Regions from separate parts of the Vibrio sp. MA40-2 genome, predicted to be linked through region 1. Evidence: predicted binding sites of a transcription regulator. Region 1 holds the regulator's gene; each other region holds the start of a gene.
What was found. Region 1 encodes CRP, which controls carbon source genes, mostly activating them, when cyclic AMP is high. Its sites were predicted from a motif close to TGTGANNNNNNTCACA; they were not measured.
Positions count from the first base shown of each region.

Region 2: cdd (cytidine deaminase) is a predicted target of CRP. The motif match lies at 2,561-2,576, and genes of this name have one in related genera.
Region 3: ACLKML_RS09800 (CTP synthase) is a predicted target of CRP. The motif match lies at 2,531-2,546, and genes of this name have one in related genera.

Region 1 is NZ_CP178628.1:1,190,074-1,197,312, reverse strand. Features, by position in the region: gene ACLKML_RS13155 (hydrolase) at 1-474, shown strand, start outside; gene ACLKML_RS13150 (YheU family protein) at 482-694, shown strand; gene ACLKML_RS13145 (phosphoribulokinase) at 784-1,653, shown strand; gene crp (cAMP-activated global transcriptional regulator CRP) at 1,899-2,531, shown strand; gene groL (chaperonin GroEL) at 2,736-4,385, opposite strand; gene ACLKML_RS13130 (co-chaperone GroES) at 4,455-4,745, opposite strand; gene ACLKML_RS13125 (DUF3624 domain-containing protein) at 4,997-5,245, shown strand; gene ACLKML_RS13120 (NAD(P)-dependent oxidoreductase) at 5,304-6,182, opposite strand; gene argH (argininosuccinate lyase) at 6,641-7,239, opposite strand, start outside.
Region 2 is NZ_CP178628.1:2,355,041-2,362,279, reverse strand. Features, by position in the region: gene ACLKML_RS18345 (LrgB family protein) at 1-621, shown strand, start outside; gene ACLKML_RS18340 (DEAD/DEAH box helicase) at 795-2,159, shown strand; gene cdd (cytidine deaminase) at 2,631-3,518, shown strand; gene purT (formate-dependent phosphoribosylglycinamide formyltransferase) at 3,746-4,921, shown strand; gene ACLKML_RS18325 (thiopurine S-methyltransferase) at 5,056-5,709, opposite strand; gene ACLKML_RS18320 (RelA/SpoT domain-containing protein) at 5,978-6,745, shown strand; gene ihfA (integration host factor subunit alpha) at 6,785-7,081, opposite strand.
Region 3 is NZ_CP178628.1:507,836-515,074, reverse strand. Features, by position in the region: gene relA (GTP diphosphokinase) at 1-1,325, shown strand, start outside; gene mazG (nucleoside triphosphate pyrophosphohydrolase) at 1,418-2,209, shown strand; gene ACLKML_RS09800 (CTP synthase) at 2,631-4,283, shown strand; gene eno (phosphopyruvate hydratase) at 4,362-5,660, shown strand; gene ftsB (cell division protein FtsB) at 5,965-6,246, shown strand; gene ispD (2-C-methyl-D-erythritol 4-phosphate cytidylyltransferase) at 6,271-6,978, shown strand; gene ispF (2-C-methyl-D-erythritol 2,4-cyclodiphosphate synthase) at 7,029-7,239, shown strand, end outside.

The sequences.
Region 1 (7,239 bases):
CCACTGGATCTCGCGGCATGTTCGTCTCGTATTGAACGAGGATTTTCTAAGATATATCGTAACTATTTATTAAGTTCATTAAAGAAAAACGCGCTGAAAAAACACAACCAATTAAACCAAGCTATTGGGGTATCGGTCGACACCATACACGCGCTGAAAACTCTGCACGGATTCGATGATCTTATCACCGCCCCTCTGCATAATTTTAAAAGTGCTCATGATTATTACCGCCGATGTTCGGGAATGAATGTACTCAATGATGTCACCGTTCCTTTGCAACTAATTCATGCTAAAGATGATCCATTTATGACCGACCAAGTGATCCCCAAGTTTACTCTAAACAAAAACATACATTATCGACTATTTGAACAAGGGGGACATGTGGGTTTTCTAACTGGTTCAATGGCTAATCCTCAATTTTGGTTGGAAGAAACATTGCCAAACTATTATCAAAACATCCACACAGAGGTGTAAAAATCACATGATCATTCCATGGCAAGAGATTGAAACCGACACGCTGGATAATTTAATTAAAGAGTTTGTTCTGAGAGAAGGAACGGATTATGGGCAAAATGAAGTAACGCTCGATGAGAAAGTAGCGCAAGTAAAAGAACAACTTACAGTGGGTGACGCCGTTATCGTGTTTTCAGAATTACATGAAACCGTTGATATAAAACTCAAAGGCGAATTTTAACTGGCAAAAGTAAAGCATTTATTCTTTTTAGATAATCCCATAAACTAGCAAATTACACCGTTTAATCTAATTTAATAACAAGGGATATCATGTCCGCAAAACATCCGGTTATCGCTGTTACAGGTTCATCTGGCGCAGGAACAACGACAACTTCAGAAGCATTTAGAAAAATGTTTAATATGATGAACGTTAGAGCCGCATGGGTTGAAGGAGATAGCTTCCATAAGTTCACTCGTCCAGAAATGGACATCGAAATTCGTAAAGCTAAAGAACAAGGTCGACACATCAGTTATTTTGGCCCAGAAGCAAACGACTTTCCGGCATTAGAGCAATTCTTTAAGAAATATGGAGAAGAAGGCAAAGGACAAGTAAGGCGTTATCTGCACTCCTTTGATGAAGCCGTACCTTATAATCAGATGCCAGGAACCTTTACCCCTTGGCAAGATTTACCCGAAAACAGTGATGTGCTTTTTTATGAAGGCTTACATGGCGCGGTGGTCGATGGTGAGGTGAATGTATCGCAACACGCTGACTTGCTTATCGGTATGGTGCCGATTGTTAATTTAGAATGGATTCAAAAGTTCGTACGCGATACTAGAGATAGAGGACACTCTAGAGAAGCCGTGACCGATTCAATCGTTCGCTCAATGGATGACTATCTAAATTATATTACGCCTCAATTTTCTCGCACACATATTAACTTTCAGCGCGTACCAACGGTTGACACTTCGAACCCTCTTAACGCCAAAGGAATACCCAGTTTAGACGAAAGTTTTGTGGTTATTCGTTTACGTGGCATGAAAAATGTCGATTTTCCTTATCTGTTGGCCATGATTGATGGCTCATTTGTTTCACGCCACAATACACTCGTTGTTCCAGGTGGCAAGATGAGTTTTGCTATGGAATTAATTATTAGACCCGTGCTTCAGCAGTTAATCGAAACAGGCAAAATAGGTTAATTTATACACAACTTGCGGCTTTGTTTGTTATACCGTGATGACGTGCACATTTTTGCGTATAAAATAGGGATTTGAGAGCGATCAAAATCAAGAAATCACCTGAAAAAAAGGATACTATTCTTAACAGACATACATATGTAGCTTGCAGCTTTGATTAAGAAATCCTATGCTAACGTCACCGAAATATAGGGACGTGGCAAAGGAACGCTGCTTAAGTAGGCCCTGCAGATAATAGTGAGATAATTATGGTTCTAGGTAAACCTCAAACCGATCCGACGTTAGAGTGGTTTCTTTCACACTGTCATATTCATAAATATCCATCAAAGAGTACGCTTATCCACGCGGGTGAAAAAGCGGAAACTCTGTATTACATTGTGAAAGGCTCTGTGGCTGTGCTTATCAAGGATGAAGAAGGTAAAGAGATGATTCTTTCTTACCTTAACCAAGGTGACTTCATCGGTGAGCTAGGCCTTTTTGAAGAAGACCAAGAACGTACCGCATGGGTACGAGCTAAATCACCTTGTGAAGTTGCTGAAATTTCGTTTAAGAAATTCCGTCAGCTTATTCAAGTTAACCCAGATATTTTGATGCGTCTTTCGTCTCAAATGGCAAGTCGTCTACAAACGACAAGCCAAAAAGTAGGCGATTTGGCCTTCTTAGATGTGACTGGTCGTATTGCTCAAACACTTCTTAATTTAGCAAAACAACCTGATGCAATGACTCACCCTGATGGGATGCAGATCAAAATTACTCGTCAAGAGATTGGACAAATTGTTGGCTGTTCACGTGAGACAGTTGGACGTATTTTAAAAATGCTTGAAGAGCAGAACTTAATTTCTGCACACGGTAAAACTATCGTTGTTTACGGTACTCGCTAACGTTCATTCGTTAATACGGAACCGTCTATAAAAAACAAACTAAAAAAGCAGCGGAAACGCTGCTTTTTTTTTCGATAAAATTAGAATAGCTTTTATGTAAGTGCTTCTAATTGATGGTGCTTGCAACTTGGTTGGGCATATATCTGGACACACCCAACCGGTTTAACATAAACGCTAAACTTTAGTCACATAGGTAGCGGAATTTTACATCATTCCTGGCATTCCACCCATACCACCCATGCCGCCCATATCAGGCATTGCAGCACCAGCATCTTTAGCTGGAGCATCAGTAACCATTGCTTCAGTTGTGATCATTAGTCCAGCAACCGATGCAGCGAACTGTAGTGCACTGCGCGTTACTTTAGTTGGATCTAAGATACCCATTTCAAGCATATCACCGTATTCGCCTGTGGCGGCATTGTAGCCATAGCTCGCATCGCCTGCTTTAACGTTGTTAGCAACAACTGAGTCTTCCTCACCTGCATTTTCAACGATTTGACGTAAAGGCGCTTCCATTGCTCGAAGAGCAACACGAATACCAACATTTTGTTCTTCATTGCTACCTTCAAGACCCGCGACTTTAGAAGCAGCGCGAATAAGAGCAACACCACCACCAGCAACGACGCCTTCTTCAACCGCAGCACGAGTTGCGTGAAGCGCATCTTCTACACGGTCTTTCTTCTCTTTCATTTCGACTTCAGTTGCTGCGCCAACTTTGATTACTGCAACACCGCCAGCAAGTTTCGCTACGCGTTCTTGTAGTTTCTCTTTGTCGTAATCTGATGTCGCTTCTTCGATTTGTTGGCGAATTTGAGCAACGCGACCTTGAATCATTGCTTCTTCACCAAGACCATCAATGATGGTTGTATTTTCTTTAGTGATGATAACGCGCTTCGCTTGACCTAGATCTTCTAATGTAGCTTTCTCTAGTTCTAAACCAATCTCTTCTGAGATAACCGTACCAGAAGTTAGAATCGCGATATCTTGTAGCATTGATTTACGACGATCACCGAACCCTGGAGCTTTAACTGCTGCAGCTTTCACGATGCCACGCATGTTGTTTACTACCAATGTAGCCAACGCTTCACCTTCAACATCTTCTGCAATGATAAGCAGTGGACGAGAGGCTTTAGCAACCGCTTCTAGAGTGGTTAACAGCTCACGGATATTCGATACTTTTTTATCAATCAAAAGAATGAATGGGTTTTCTAATTCAACCGCACCCGCTTCTTGGTTAGTAATAAAGTAAGGAGATAGGTAACCACGGTCAAACTGCATACCTTCAACAACATCAAGTTCATCTTGAAGTGCTTGGCCTTCTTCAACAGTAATAACACCGTCACGACCTACTTTCTCCATTGCTTCAGCAATGATGTTACCAACGGTTTCATCAGTGTTCGCTGAAATCGTTCCTACTTGTGCAATCGCTTTTGTATCAGCACATGGTACAGATAGAGCTTTAAGCTCTTCTACTGCGGCAACAACCGCTTTGTCGATACCACGTTTAAGGTCCATTGGGTTCATACCAGCAGCAACCGCTTTAAGGCCTTCAGTAATGATTGACTGAGCCAATACTGTTGCTGTTGTCGTTCCATCACCAGCGGCGTCATTTGCTTGAGAAGCCACTTCTTTAACCATTTGAGCGCCCATGTTTTGGAACTTATCTTCTAGTTCAATTTCACGCGCTACAGAAACACCATCTTTAGTGATGGTTGGTGCACCGAAAGATTTATCCAATACAACGTTACGGCCTTTAGGCCCAAGCGTTACTTTTACAGCATCAGCCAGAACGTTTACACCTTCTAGCATTTTGATTCGTGCGTCATTACCAAATTTTACGTCTTTAGCAGCCATCTTATATATCCTTTCCTAAATACTATTTATATTTGCTTGTCGTTTAAGAGTGAATTACTCAACGTATGCTTATTCAACAATTGCCATGATGTCGTTTTCAGACATGACTAATACTTCTTTGCCATCTATTTTTTCAGTTTTTGTGCCGTAGCCTTCTGCAAAAATAACTACATCACCAACTTTTACATCTAAAGGCTGAACAGTGCCATTTTCTAGAATACGGCCTTTTCCTACAGCGAGAATAGTTCCGCGAGTAGATTTTTCTGCAGCCGATCCAGTTAATACAATGCCACCTGCAGATTTTGATTCAACTTCTTTGCGCTCAACGATAACACGGTCGTGTAAAGGACGAATATTCATGAGGTCGTCTCTCCTGATTGTTGTTTCATTTAATAGATAAAGTGCTGAATTCTCAGCGCGTGAAAGTTATGTTGGGGATCATGTGCAAAATCCCAAGGGGAAAAATCAAATTTTTACCTCAGAAACGACATTTTTTTTATTAAATTGTTTTTTTTTGAATGAAAACCGATTTTTGACCAATATAGAGGTTGTTATTGCACTGGATCAGAGACTGGTTCAAAATCTTACTAACAACGGATTAGGTAAAGATGATGGCTTGCAAATATTGTCATAGTAATGGGTTTTGGGAAAAAATTGGACGATGTCAACAGTGCATGAATCAGTTAACCGTGTTATCTGTTTTATGTTGGGTTGTCTGGTGGTGGTTTTATAGGAATGATCTAAGAAGTGTGGAATCAATTGCGCTAATGGTTGCAGGATTTGCATTTAATTTTATGTTGTTTCTTCATCTTCTGTTTAAATTTGTCATTATTCCATTACAAAAGAAAAACAAAATATAACCTTACTACCTTGCGTCACTCTAAACAGGTTAGACAAGATAGTAAGGTCGAGTTCGAATTACTTCTCTAGTTTAAGAAAGTAATCGAAAATTTCAGGTACGTTACCGTTACCTAAGCCAGCATCAAATGCAGCTTGAAGGTTAGCAGAAGAACCTTCAGCGATCTTAGATTCAGTACCTAGATCTTCTACCATTTTTAGGAAGTAACCCAAATCTTTGTTTGCATTGGCAATTGAGAAACCTAAGTCACTTACGCCGTCAACTGCATAGTTTTTACAGAAGCCCATAAATGGAGAGTTAGAAGGACCCGCTGACATGATGTCGAATAGTTGTTGGCGATCAACACCAGCAAGATCAGCAACAGCGAAAGCTTGAGACATTGCACAAACAGTTGTCATGCCCATAAAGTTATTTACAAGCTTAGTTGTGTGACCTGCACCTAGAGCACCAAGATGGAATACGTTCTCACCTTGTTCTTCTAGTACTGGTTTAACTTTATTGAATGTATCCATGTCGCCAGCGGCCATGATGTTTAATAGACCATCTTTAGCGTGTGCTGGAGTACGACCAAGAGGAGCATCGATCATACCGGCTCCTTTTTCAGCAAGAGCTTCACCGATCTTACGAGTAGATGCAGGGATAGAAGTACCAAAGTCAATTAATACTGAACCTTGTTTAATTCCCGCAAGAATACCGTCATCGCCGTAAACGAGTTTTTCAACTACAGCAGAAGTAGTAAGACAAAGCATAACGATGTCACTTGCTGCCGCTAGTTCTTTAGCAGAAGTGGCTTCTTTAGCACCGCGAGCAACACAAGTTGCTACTGCTTCTTTGTTAAGATCCATAACATTCAGCTCGTAGCCTCTGTTTTGTAGGTTCTCAACCATGTTACCGCCCATAAGGCCAAGTCCGATAAAACCGATTACTGGTTTTGTCATGTCTAACTCCCAAAAATACTATTGTATGTTTATATGAGTATAAATAATATACGTCTGGTTATATTTAAGCAATCCTGAATGACTAGAAATTATTGCAAGATGTTAAGTAGCTCAATCGTTAATGCAAAAAATTACATTAAATGTTCAAAAATAAACTGGTTGCTCTCACAAAAGCCGTCGAATTTTTGTTTTTAGCATAGTACAAAAAACAAACGGTGGTTGCATATTGGTCGGATGTAGAATTATCGCCTTAGACAAATTTAGATTTCAGTGAATAAAAATTAGGCTTAAATAAAGAAAAAGCCCCTAATCCAATCCGGATAGGGGCTTTCTTAGATTCTTCTAAGAAAAAGCAGTGGTACTTATTAAGACCGGGCTTTTCCTAAATTGTTCCCAAAAAAAATATTATTTTTTTAGGATTTGCTAATTAACTAATTTAACCGTTATTTTTCAAATAGTTATGCCACGTTAGTTCGGATAATGGTTTGCTCACAAAGATCAATTTCTAGCGCCACTTCATCACATGCGTGAATTCTTGGGCATTGTTCACAGTCTTTTAATACTTTTTCCGGCAGTAAACTCTTGGAGGTTGGCAAGAAGTTCTGCTTCATAAAGAATTCTGGCGTTCGTGTTAACACAAACACTTTTTGTATCGCCATCTGTTTAGCTTTGTTTATCAAATGTTGAACAATAGCTGTGCCCTGCCCTTGTTTATGCCACCCGGCCTCAATACCAAGTGATCGAATCTCAGCTAAGCCTGAATCGTAAACATAAAGAGAGGCACAACCAGTCACTTCGCCTTGATTTTCAACTACGGCAAACGAGCCGATATCTCGAATTAATTCATTACGATTTCGAGGTAGGTTTTCTCCCATATTCGACCAGTAGGCGACCATACCTTCTAAAGCGTCGATGTCAGTAAGCCTTGCAGAGCGAACTTTAATCGCGGAGACATTTCTTTTTTCAAGCCGTTGTTGTGCATGATCTACCGCGTAGGCAACTTGTTTTGGTGAAACGCCACCAAGAGCTGAACGTTTGTCTAAGCACGACTCAATGG
Region 2 (7,239 bases), 1.2 Mb from region 1:
CTAGCTAATCCATTGGTAATTAGTTTAATGATTATAATTCCAATCTTATTGTTATTGGATATCCCTTATGTTGAGTACCAACAAGACAACGATATTTTTGTCTATTTACTCCAACCGGCAGTGGTCGCACTTGCTTACCCTCTTTATGAACAGTTTCCCTCCATTAAAAAAAACTGGAAAATTATCTTTCTTGCTTGCGGAGTTGGCAGTGCTTTATCTATGCTCAGTTCTGCAACCATTGCGGTTTTACTTGGAACGGATATGTCATTGGTCGCCAGTATTATGGGTAAATCAGTCACCACTCCGATTGCCATGGAAATATCGAGCCACCTAGGAGGAGAACCTGCCATAGCGGCTATTTTGGTTCTTATTGTCGGTGCATTTGGTGCGATATTCGCTTATCCAATTTATCAAATATTAAACGTAACTCATCCTATTGCTAGAGGACTAACCATGGGCACCGTATCTCATGCGCTAGGAACCGCAACCTGCATCGAAAAAGATCCCAAGGATGGCGCATTTAGCTCACTGGCATTAGTACTATGCGGCGTTATCACCTCCATTCTTGCTCCGGTAATCTACAGTTACATACAATGGTTGAACGTGTTGGTGAATGGTTAAATACTAAATCAACAACAGAACATAAACGGGGCTTGTGTTCAGTGGCTAAATAGCTCAGAATGCGCGCTCACGTTGCTAATATCCACACGTGTGGCTTTTATCCACCTATGTAGCATATATTCATGCCTCTACTGCCATCTAATTTGCCATTATTAATCGAGAATCAACATATTATGAGTTTTAACTCTTTAGGTTTATCTGCACCTATTCTTAAATCAATTGAAGAACAAGGTTACGACACACCATCCCCGATCCAACAACAAGCTATTCCTGCAGTATTAGATGGGCGAGACGTCATGGCTGCCGCTCAAACAGGTACAGGAAAAACCGCCGGTTTTACCTTGCCAATTTTGCAAAAACTAAGTGGCGATACAAAAGTAAAAAGTAACCATATTCGAACCCTGATCTTAACGCCTACCAGAGAACTTGCGGCACAAGTACAACAAAGTGTTGAAACCTACAGTAAATATTTACCATTAACTTCTATGGTTGTGTTTGGTGGAGTAAAGATCAATCCTCAAATGCAAAAACTTCGCAAAGGTAGTGATGTTCTAGTTGCAACACCGGGGCGACTCATTGACCTTTATAATCAAAATGCGGTTAAGTTTTCTCAAGTAGAAGTCCTGGTTCTAGACGAAGCAGATAGAATGCTAGATATGGGTTTTTTAAGAGACATTAAAAAGATTCTGGCTTTGCTACCCAATAAACGCCAAAATTTACTGTTCTCGGCTACTTTTTCACCAGAGATACGCACGTTAGCCAAAGGATTAGTCAACGATCCGTTAGAGATTTCAGTCAACCAAGAAAACTCAACCGCAACAACAGTAGAACAACTTGTGTATCCAGCGGAAAAATCTAGAAAATCAGCATTACTAGTCAAGCTGATCAAAGACAATGATTGGCAACAAGTGCTCATTTTTAGCCGAACAAAACACGGGGCTAATCGTCTATCTACTTATCTCGATAAACAAGGGATTAAATCTGCGCCTATCCACGGAAATAAAAGCCAAGGGGCTCGGACTAAAGCGTTGGCCGGTTTCAAATCAGGCGAAGTACGAGCTCTGGTTGCGACGGATATTGCAGCTCGTGGCATTGATATTCCACAACTTCCGCAAGTGGTCAATTTTGATTTACCAAATGTCGCCGAAGATTACGTACACCGCATCGGTCGTACTGGTCGAGCTGGAGAAGCTGGTAAAGCCATTTCACTTGTTGCAAATGACGAAATTACCGACCTATTTGGTATCGAAAGATTGATACAAAAAATCATTCCAAGAGTTGAAGTGCAAGGTTTTACGCCCAATGTTCCATTAGCGGAATCAAACCTTAATAAGCGTCCAATTAAAGCTAAAAAAACCAAAAAGCCCAAAACAAACCATAGTGATGGACAGCGCTCTACAGATATGGCTCGTGGCCATAAACCTGCCAGTAAAAATAAGCGTCATTTTTCAGTTAACGGTTCAGACAAAAACCCGAACAACACCAATAATCAAACATCATCAAAACGCAGAAGACCGACTAAATCATCGTCTCAATAAACCAAATCATCGTCTCAATAAACAAATAGAGTTAACGCATTGGCGTTAGCTCTATGATTGACTGCGGCATAGCGTGCAACTTTATGATAGAAACAAATCAATATCACCTGCCTTACTTATCTCTGAGCAGATAAACAAGCCACGCTTTGCTACAACGTTTATACTTCCTATTTATTACATTCCTTCATATTTGTAGATTTTTCATTACTATTATTCAGAGACTATTTATCATATTACATCCGATTTAGATAACGTTGCAATTTAGATAACATCATAATTTCGCTCAGTAAGTTACCGATAACTACATAACAATAATAACGTACACCAATCACGACTGTGTCACTTAAATCTATGTGATGTCACTCTATTTATGAAAAATTAGATCACCTTGCAATTTAATATGTGACACAGGTCTCTGTAATTCAACTTGCTTTAGCTAGAATGTCGGTACTTCCCTTTAAAGGACCGAATATGAAGACTCGATTAAATGCAGCACTCGATGGTGCACCACAACCTGTTGCTGACTATTTAAATAACCTCATTCAATCAGGTAATTTTGACGCGACCATTACCGCCGAACAGTTTGAACAACTTTTACAATGTTCAGGATTAAGCGATAAAGCGTTGAGACTGTCTCTTCTACCCTTTGCTGCCGCCTATTCTTATGCACCGATTTCAGAGTTTTATGTTGGTTCAATTGTGCGAGGTCTGTCAGGTAAATTGTATTTTGGCGCAAATATGGAATTCATAGGCGCTCAAATGAGTCAAACCGTACATGCTGAACAATCTGGAATAAGTCATGCGTGGATGAAAGGTGAGACAGGCATAAAAGATATAACCATCAACTATAGTCCTTGCGGTCACTGCCGCCAATTTATGAATGAATTGACCACTGCGCAGGAACTTAAGATCCAACTGCCGAAACGACAAGAAATGTCACTGCAAGAATATTTGCCCGATTCTTTTGGTCCTGCTGATCTTGATATTCCTGACCGCCTTATGGATGGTAAATTTTTAAGTTATAAAACAACAGAGTCGGATCCATTAATACTCAATGCGCTAAAAGCATTGAACTATAGCCATGCCCCTTATTCAGGAAATTTCAGTGGTGTAGCGTTAGAACTCAATGACGGTAGTGTATTTCTTGGTTCTTATGCAGAAAACGCCGCATTTAATCCTAGCCTTCCTCCTCTACAAGTAGCATTAGCACAAGTTCTGATGGCTGGGAAATCGTTTGATCAAATAACAGCAGCCGCGCTTGCTGAATTATCAACTGGAAAAATTCATAATATTGATGGAACCCAAGCAACATTAGAAGCATTAAACCCTGATATTCCCTTAGCTTATATCTCTATATAACTTCGTTGCCCAATTCTACATAACTTCTATTTTCAATCGTTACATTCATCGCCCAGAGCCTTAATTTATTAAGGCTTTTTTGCTTACCCTTGATCAGTAAACGGTTATGATTCAAAGCAAACCGTTATAGTTCACGAGCAAACGACCGTATTTCACAAGCAAACGATTGCGGAATTCTCAAGATCCAGTATTATCCTTGCAATTTGATCATAATGAAGGATTTTCCAATGCTGGGTACTGCTACAAGCACAGGCGCGACTAGAGTTTTATTATTAGGTTCTGGAGAACTAGGCAAAGAAGTGGCAATAGAATGTCACCGACTTGGATTAGAGGTAATCGCGTGTGATCGATATCCTAATGCGCCTGCAATGCAAGTGGCGCATCGTAGCCATGTGGTTGACATGCTCGATGGTGAAGCCTTGAAAGCCATAATTGAACTGGAAAAACCAGATTATGTGGTGCCAGAAATTGAAGCTATTGCCACGGACACTTTAGTCGAACTAGAAGCCAAAGGCTTAAATGTTGTTCCGACCGCTAACGCTACTAAGTTAACAATGAACCGTGAAGGTATCCGTTGTTTAGCTGCAGAAGAACTTTCTATTTTAACTTCGCCTTATAAATTTGCTGATACCTTAGAGCAATTTAAACAAGCTATCGAACATGTAGGCATGCCTTGCGTTATAAAACCGGTTATGAGCTCTTCTGGTAAAGGACAAAGCGTCATAAAAACCGAAGATGACATATTAACTGCATGGGAATACGCTCAAGAAGGTGGTAGAGCCGGAGCTGGACGAGTAATTGTTGAAGGTTTTGTTGATTTTGATTATGAAATAACACTACTTACAGTAAGAGCCGTTGATGGTGTTCATTTCTGCCAGCCTATTGGCCACAGACAAGAAGATGGCGATTATAGAGAATCTTGGCAGCCACAAGCTATGTCTAATATTGCGTTGAAAGCCGCTGAGTATATCTCGGAGCAAGTCGTGAATGCTTTAGGTGGATACGGGTTATTTGGTGTTGAACTGTTTGTGAAAGGCGATAAGGTTATCTTTAGTGAAGTTTCACCGCGACCACATGATACTGGTATGGTGACGATGATTTCGCAGGAACTCTCTGAGTTTGCTTTGCATGTCAGAGCATTCACTGGAATGCCTATTAATAAAATAGTTCAACATGGTCCAGCCGCCTCTGCAGTAATTCTGGGAGATGGTACATCAGACAACATCCGTTATACTGGTTTGGATGAAGCATTAAGCGCACCAAAAACTCAAATCCGTTTATTCGCTAAACCTGATATAGATGGTCGTCGTCGCTTAGGTGTAGCCCTCGCCCAACGTAAAAAATTGGATAAGGCAATTGATCAAGCTATATCAGCTGCATCTAAAATCAAAATTGTGTACTAATAAGTATAGAATTATATAACTCACTAATAGTTACTAACAAAAATGGACTCAAATTCAAGCCCATTTTTGTTGTCACTGTTTTGTATAAATGCTTAATCTTCAGTTTATATTTATTCAATAATGGGCTTTAAACACTAACTATCATCTTCAATTAACCACACCAACTCAGCAAATCGACTCAAGCCACTTTTAGCTATTTTAGGGTGCATATCATCAGCGTCATCCCGATTAAGTAATGTCAGCTTGTACTCACTAAATAATCTTCTTAACTCCACTTCCGCAACACTAAACGGAGGACCTGACATTTCTGCTTGCACATAATCTAACGTCACTAATAATATTCTACCACCTTTGTTAAGCACCGTTTTCAATCGATTAACGTACTCTTCTCGCATATCCTCAGGTAGAGCAACTAATGCCGCACGATCGTATACAATGTCGACATTCTCTATTGGAGATGTAAAAAAGTCGCCTACATAAATAGATAATTCATCAAACTGATACAGCTCATGAGATGCATCTAACTTTACGACCATTGGGGTATAAAAATGCTCAGAAAAAAAAGAGCGCACGGCTATATCACTAATTTCAACACCTTGTACAGACTCATGCCTTTGTGCAAGCCAAATAAGATCTTCACTTTTACCACAAAGTGGTAATAACACTTTATCAGTCGTTTTAGGCTCGACCTTTTCCCAAAATTTAATCAGCAATGGATTAACATCATCTAAGTGAAAACCTATCTGATTCGACGCCCACTTATGATGCCAAAATTCTTTATCTCTCATAACAACCAAATATTAATAACAACAAGTCGCAATACTGTCTCTAAATCATGTACAGAAAGCAAGTAACATAAAGAAATTGTATATGTGATTGATCTCTCACTGATTGTAAATTTGTGCAAAGAACAATTGAAAATACTAAAAATGCCCTAAGATATAAAACATAACGAGTACAAATTGTTTCGACTACAAAAATGCACACTTGATTGAATAATACGTTTGACCTTTAGAGTTCACATTTTACCAAACGTCATCAATCCAAGGAGCTTTAATGAACGTACTGTTACGTACTATTCTCACCTTACTGGTATTTAGCCGGGCGCCCGCCTTTGCCTCTATTGAGCCTATAAACGATAACCAACAACGAAGCCAAACTCAGAACCAAATTAACTCAAAACTGTTCAAACACAGTTTAAGCGGACTGTACGGTATAAATTCTTTTCGTCTTTCAGCACGCCAACCTTACTCAGATTTCAATACGCTCTATTCTAAAGCTCATCAAGCCCAATACGAACTAGAAACCATCTGTAAAAGTGTTGCGCTGCAAACAAACTCACAGGCGCTTTTCTCCGGAGTAAAATCACAACAAAGAGCTCAAACCAAAATAAAAACAGATTTGTCTAATGAGGTAAGCAGGATCACTGATTTGGCGAGAGGAACGATTGTCACCAACGACATCGAAGATTTAGTCACAACGTTTGAATTACTTGAGAATCAAACCAAGATTGTCAGTGTGAAAAATCGCTTTAAAAATCCGGCTCCTTCTGGTTACCGTGATTTAAATATACTAGTAGAATTACCCAAGACTAAGATCATCGCAGAAGTGCAACTCCACCTTGCCGACATCGCAAAAGTGAAAAACGGTCCAGAACATGAATTGTATGAACAAATTCAGCATATTGAACGAAATGCGGTCGCAAGCAATGGTATGCTAAACCAATTAGAACAAGCACGAATAAACAAATTGCGCCAACAATCGATTAATTTGTATCATGATGCTTGGCAACCGTATATCACAACGAAAATAAAAGCAGCATAAAATAAAAAAGACCACTTAAATGTGGTCTTTCATTAAAGGCTATTTCTCGATTTTGATATTTTCAACTCGAGCTTTCAATTTTTGCCCAGGACGGAATGTAACCACCCGTCGAGCGGAAATTGGTATGTCTTCGCCAGTTTTTGGGTTTCGACCAGGTCTTTCACTTTTTTCTCGTAAATCAAAATTTCCAAATCCAGAGAGCTTAACCTGTTCACCATTTTCGAGTGCTTTACGAATTTCTTCAAAAAACACTTCTACCGTTTCCTTGGCATCTCGCTTACTATATCCAAGTTTTTCAAACAGGTTCTCAGCCAAATCGGCCTTTGTGAGCGCCATAAAAACTTCCCTCAAAGCTGTATTAAATATTGCTACAATTAAGTAACACCAAATTGGATAGTGCTTTACCGATGTAAAATATCGGCGACATCAAAAGAAGTGTAAGCCAACCTTATGATTTTGGCTAATTTTTTTATTTCATTTATTAACTAAACACT
Region 3 (7,239 bases), 680 kb from region 1:
ATCTTCCTAATGAGTTTGACGACTATGTTGCCAATCCTAAACCGAATGGTTATCAATCTATTCATACCGTAATTCTTGGGCCAGAAGGGAAAACCATAGAGATTCAGATCAGAACCAAGCAAATGCATGAAGATTCTGAACTGGGTGTTGCTGCGCATTGGAAGTATAAAGAAGGCGCGTCAAGTAGTGGACGTAGTGGTTATGATGAGAAAATCACTTGGCTTCGTAAGCTGATTGATTGGCAAGAAGAAATGTCAGATTCTGGTGAGATGCTAGATGAACTGCGTAGCCAAGTATTCGATGACAGAGTATATGCCTTTACGCCAAGAGGGGATGTGGTTGATTTGCCAATGGGCGCAACTCCACTTGATTTTGCTTACCACATTCACTCTGAAGTTGGACATCGTTGTATCGGAACCAAAGTCGGTGGGCGAATTGTTCCATTTACGCACAAATTAGAAATGGGCGATCAGGTTGAAATTATTACCCAAAAAGAACCGAATCCATCGCGAGATTGGTTAAACTCATCTTTAGGATTTGTCCATTCAAGTCGAGCGAGAGCAAAGATAAATGCTTGGTTTAGAAAAGAAAGCCGCGAGAAAAACATAGAAGCGGGTCGAGAGATTTTAGAGTTAGAATTAAGTAAAATAGGCGCAACATTAAAACATGCGGATGATTATGCTCTTAAGCGTTTTAATGTTAATACACCGGATGAGCTTTATGCTGGGATTGGTAGCGGTGATTTAAGAATTAACCAAGTCATTAATCACATTAATGCATTAGTTAATAAGCCAACAGCCGAAGAAGAAGATAAGCAAGCTTTAGAAAAATTGCAAGAGCAAGGGGCTAAATCGTCGGCTCAAAATAGACCTCATAAAGATGCGATTGTCGTTGAAGGTGTTGATAACCTAATGTCGCACTTAGCAAGATGTTGTCAACCTATCCCAGGAGATACCATTGCCGGCTATATTACCCAAGGCCGAGGTATTTCGGTACATAGAAGTGATTGCGAGCAATTGGCTGAACTAAGGTTACATGCTCCAGAGCGTATTATTGATACCGTTTGGGGAGGATCTTATTCAGGTAACTTCATCCTCACTCTTAGAGTGGATGCGTTAGAACGCGGTGGATTACTTAAAGATATAACCACACTGTTAGCCAATGAGAAGTTGAATGTGTCAAGTATGAAAAGTCGTCATGATTATAAGCGTCAAATGCTTATTATGGATTTCAACTTAGAAGTGAAAAATGTTGAACTTCTTAGCCGGGTGATTTCTCGAATTGAACAAATTCGAGACGTTATTTCGGTAAGACGCTTACGTTAAAGATCATAAGAACAAGCGCTAGCGGTCTGTCAGAAAAACGCTCAGCATAAAAAATACACAAATAAACAGAATATAAAGTGAGAAACGGTTAAATGGCGGATAGTGTACAGCAACTTTTAAATATTATGTCTCAACTGCGTGACCCTAAAAAAGGCTGTCCTTGGGATTTAAAACAAAATTTCGATTCTATTATTCCCCACACAATCGAAGAGACATTCGAACTAGTAGACGCGATCAATAATAAAGATTGGCTAAACTTAAAAGAAGAACTCGGTGATGTGTTGTTCCAAGTGATTTTTTACAGTCAATTAGCTAAAGAACAACAGCTTTTTGAGTTTAACGATGTTGTTGAAACAGTGAACGAAAAATTAATTCGTCGCCACCCTCATGTTTTTTCTGATTTAACACTCGACTCTGAACAAGAGATAAATTCCAATTGGGAGCAGGAAAAAGCCAAAGAAAAGGCCAAGTTGGGTAAAGTGGAACAAAGTGTATTAGATTCTGTGCCTAACTCTCTTCCTGCTCTTTCTAAAGCCAATAAAATACAAAAGCGTTGTGCTAAGCATGGTTTTGATTGGGATACCATTGGCCCTGTTGTGGATAAAGTAAAAGAAGAATTAGATGAAGTGCTTGATGAAGTTCTCCAAGTCACTCCTGATGAGAAAGCGATTGAAGAAGAATTAGGCGACCTTCTTTTTGCTACCGTAAATTTAGTTCGTCACTTAGGCAAAGATCCAGAAGTCGCTTTACGTAAAGCAAACGATAAATTTGCAACTCGCTTCAAAGGTGTTGAGCGTCTAGTTCGCGAGCAAGGAAAGCAATTGGATGATTTCAATCTAGAACAGTTAGATGCCATGTGGGATGAAGTTAAAAAAGGTCAATGATATTGATGTAATTATCATTATGATCAAAACAATTCGGTAAGTCACATCTGAAATTTGGTGAATAACATCTATAAACTATCAAGTCGAATGCTAAAAATAACTGCGTTATTGTTTAACTTGTTTTAAATTTTAGACTGGTGGAAAGTTATACTCTGACCAGTTATCGATTACTTGCTTGTTTTACTCAACGGTGGCTATACTTTGCGCCATAAGATAGTTGATTTGTATACTTAAACTTAAGTAGGGATAAGCATCAACTAGTGATAGACATAGGTTAATGGCTTGTTGAATTGATTTGAAGCAAAAAATAAATTAACCAAGTGTGATAAGTTTCACGTTGTGGCGTTAAAGGGCTTCTGGTATATTTGCATCCCGTCCAGACAGCACCAATTTCCCTCATTCAACCAATTTCAGGTTAAACATGACGACAAATTACATTTTTGTTACTGGCGGGGTGGTATCCTCACTAGGTAAAGGTATTGCAGCAGCATCTCTTGCGGCTATTTTAGAAGCTCGTGGTCTTAAAGTGACCATGATGAAGCTTGACCCTTATATCAACGTTGATCCCGGCACAATGAGCCCAACTCAACATGGTGAAGTATTTGTTACCGAAGACGGTGCAGAAACCGATCTCGATCTTGGTCATTATGAACGATTCATTCGTACCAAAATGAGCAAGCGCAACAACTTTACTGCTGGGCGTGTTTATGCTGACGTACTGAGAAAAGAACGTCGTGGTGATTACTTAGGTGCAACGATTCAAGTTATCCCTCATATCACTAATGCAATAAAAGATCGTGTTTATGATGGCGCAGAAGGCCATGATGTGGCAATCGTTGAAGTGGGTGGCACTGTTGGTGATATCGAATCTCTGCCATTTATGGAAGCAATTCGTCAGTTAGCTGCAGAAGTTGGCCGTGAACGTGCCATGTTTATGCATCTGACTTTAGTACCTTATTTAGCTGCAGCTGGTGAAGTGAAAACCAAGCCAACTCAGCACTCTGTAAAAGAATTACTTTCTATCGGTATCCAGCCAGATATTTTGGTTTGCCGTAGTGATCGTATGATCCCTGCAAATGAACGTAAAAAAATAGCGCTGTTCTGTAACGTACCAGAAAAAGCTGTTATCTCAATGAAAGACGTAGATTCTATCTACAAAATCCCTCAATTAATCAAAGCTCAAGCATTGGATGATCTTGTCTGTACTCGTTTTGGTATTCAAGCACCAGAAGCGGATCTGTCAGAGTGGGAACAAGTTATCTATGAAGAAGCGAATCCTACCGCAGATGTAACTATTGGTATGGTTGGTAAATATATAGAACTTCCAGATGCTTATAAATCCGTCAATGAAGCACTGAAACATGCAGGGTTGAAAAACCGCTTAAATGTCACCATTAAATATGTCGACTCACAAGATGTAGAGAGCAAAGGTGAAGAAATGTTCGCAGATTTAGATGCGATTCTTGTACCTGGTGGTTTTGGTGATCGTGGTATTGAAGGTAAAATCCTTGCCGCTAAATATGCGCGTGAAAATAACGTGCCTTATTTAGGTATTTGTTTAGGCATGCAGGTGGCTTTAATTGAGTTTGCGAGAAATGTTGCTGGCCTAGAAGGCGCACATTCAACAGAATTTAACAAAGATACAAAGTATCCCGTGGTAGGATTAATTACCGAATGGGTAGATGGTGAAGGTAAAGTTGAAGAACGTACTGAGCTATCTGACTTAGGTGGTACTATGCGTCTTGGCTCTCAGCTTTGTCACCTTGAAAAAGGCACATTAGCTAAAGAGTTATACGGTAGCGCGACAATTCATGAACGTCACCGTCACCGTTATGAAGTAAACAACAATCTTCGTCCGCAAATTGAAAAAGCTGGTTTAAAAGTATCTGGCTTATCTGCAGACAAAAAGCTTGTTGAGGTAATTGAGAACCCAAATCATCCATGGTTTGTTGCCTCTCAGTTCCACCCTGAATTCACGTCTACGCCTCGCGATGGACATCCGTTGTTCGCTGGCTTTATTAAAGCCGCAGGTCAATATCAACGTGGTGAATTCGATACAGAACAGAATAAGTAATACAGGAATCCGGATAATGACACATGAGGTGTCGTTATCCTTAGTTTTGACATAAAAATTGAACGAGAGGAAACATCAATGTCTAAGATCGTTAAAGTTCTAGGTCGTGAAATCATCGACTCACGTGGTAACCCAACAGTAGAAGCTGAAGTACACCTAGAAGGCGGTTTCGTCGGTATGGCTGCTGCTCCATCTGGCGCATCTACTGGTTCTCGCGAAGCTCTTGAGCTACGTGACGGCGACAAAACACGTTTCCTAGGTAAAGGTGTTCTTAAAGCAGTTGAAGCAGTAAACGGTACAATTGCTCAAGCACTAGTTGGTAAAGACGCTAAAGCTCAAGCTGAAGTTGACCAAGTTATGATCGACTTAGATGGCACAGACAACAAAGCTAAATTTGGTGCTAACGCAATCCTAGCGGTTTCACTTGCAAACGCAAAAGCAGCTGCAGCGGCTAAAGGCATGCCTTTATTTGAGCACATTGCAGAACTTAATGGTACTGCTGGTCAGTTCTCTATGCCTCTTCCAATGATGAACATCATCAATGGTGGCGAGCACGCTGATAACAACGTTGATATCCAAGAATTTATGATTCAACCTGTTGGCGCTTCAACGCTTAAAGAAGCTCTACGCATCGGTGCTGAAGTATTCCACAACCTAGCGAAAGTACTTAAATCTAAAGGTCTAAGTACAGCTGTTGGTGATGAAGGTGGTTTTGCTCCTAACCTAGAATCTAATGCTGCTGCTCTAGCTGCAATCAAAGAAGCCGTAGAACTTGCAGGTTATGAGTTAGGTAAAGACGTAACACTTGCTATGGACTGTGCTGCATCTGAGTTCTATGACAAAGAAGCTGGAAACTACAACATGAAAGGTGAAGGTAAAGTCTTCACTTCAGAAGAGTTCAACTTCTACTTGCAAGATCTTGCTAACCAATATCCAATCGTATCTATCGAAGATGGCCTTGATGAATCAGATTGGGATGGCTTTAAGCACCAAACTGAACTTCTAGGTGATAAACTTCAACTAGTTGGTGACGATTTATTCGTTACAAACACTAAGATCCTTGCTGAAGGTATTGAGAAAGGCGTTGCTAACTCTATCCTTATCAAATTCAACCAAATTGGTTCTCTAACAGAAACTTTGGCTGCTATCAAAATGGCTAAAGATGCTGGTTATACTGCTGTTATCTCTCACCGTTCTGGTGAAACTGAAGATGCAACTATTGCTGATTTAGCAGTAGGTACAGCTGCAGGTCAAATCAAAACAGGTTCTATGAGCCGTTCTGACCGTGTTGCTAAGTACAACCAACTTATCCGTATCGAAGAAGCTCTAGGTGCACGTGCTCCTTTCAACGGTCTTAAAGAAGTTAAAGGTCAATAATCCTTATTTATAAGGTGATTTGATTATTAATTTTTTATAAAAGTTAATGCAATAAGCGTCTCTTATCCATAGAGGCGCTTTTTTTTACCGGAAAGTTTGTGGTCGATACCATTTAAAGTGTTAGCTAAGTTGAAAGAGCGTAATTTAAATTGAAAGAGCACGACGTAAAGTTAAAAGGTTATCATCTCAATAAAAAGCGTTGCCTATATGAATGGCAATACCTGTCAAACCTAGTCTCAATCAAGCATTTATGATATATATACAAGCATATCTCCCTCTAATTAACTCATGAGAACTCTCTAGCGTGCGTTTATTTACTCTGGCACTTTTACTGTTATTGGCTGTGTTATTTTATACTCTTGTATGGGGTAAAAATGGCGTGCTAGAGCATCGACAAATATTGAACGAAATTGAAGTCCAGCAGTCGGTAAATAAAGAGTTATCTGATAGAAATGCCAAAATGTTTGCAGAGATAGAAGATCTCAAACAAGGACTAGATGCGATAGAAGAAAGAGCAAGAAACGAATTAGGTATGGTTAAAGAGGGTGAAACTTTTTACCGAATTATTGATGAAAACTCTCAGTAGCTCGAATGAGTAAGTAAAATAGTGATGCAAACAAATAATAAATTTTATGCCATAGTTCCCGCTGCGGGTATTGGCCGCAGAATGAAGACTGATTGTCCTAAGCAGTACCTTCAATTGCATAACAAGACAATTTTACAACACACGATTGATAAATTATTAGCACATTCGCTTATTGATAAAGTCATTGTCGCCGTATCAGAAAATGACGAATATTTTTCGGACCTTTCATTAGCGTCAAATAATAACGTTATTCGAGTTAGTGGTGGTAAAGAGCGCGCCGATTCAGTGTTATCTGGACTAAGTTATATACTCAATCATATTAAACAACCCCAGGCTTGGGTTTTGGTACATGATGCCGCTAGGCCATGTATTCATTTAAGTGATATTGACAAGTTAATTACTGAAGTTGTTCAAACCGACATCGGTGGCATTTTAGCTACTCCTGTGCGTGACACGATGAAACGTAGTAATGATCAAGATGAGATTAATGAAACGGTAAATAGAGTTGACCTCTGGCACGCATTAACACCGCAAATGTTTAAGGCTCAACCCTTATATGATGCATTATCTTTGGCGTTGAAAGCCAAGGTAAACATTACCGATGAAGCTTCTGCGATGGAATGGGCGGGTGTAAAACCTAAATTAGTTGCGGGAAGGGCGGATAACTTTAAAATAACTCAACCAGAAGACTTAGCTTTAGCGGCTTTCTATTTAAGTGAAGATTCAATTTAACCACAACTTATTGAGCAAAAAGCATTTGAATTTCGAATAAGGAAAAAGAAATGATCCGAATTGGTCATGGTTTCGATGTCCATAAATTTGGTGGTGCCGGGCCTGTTATTATTGGTGGTATCGAGGTTCCTTATGAGCAAGGTTTACTTGCTCATTCTGATGGTGATGTAGCACTGCACGCTTTAACCGACGCGCTATTAGGCGCAATAGCAGAAGGTGACATTGGTCGTCATTTTCCTGATACCGATCAGAAGTGGAAAG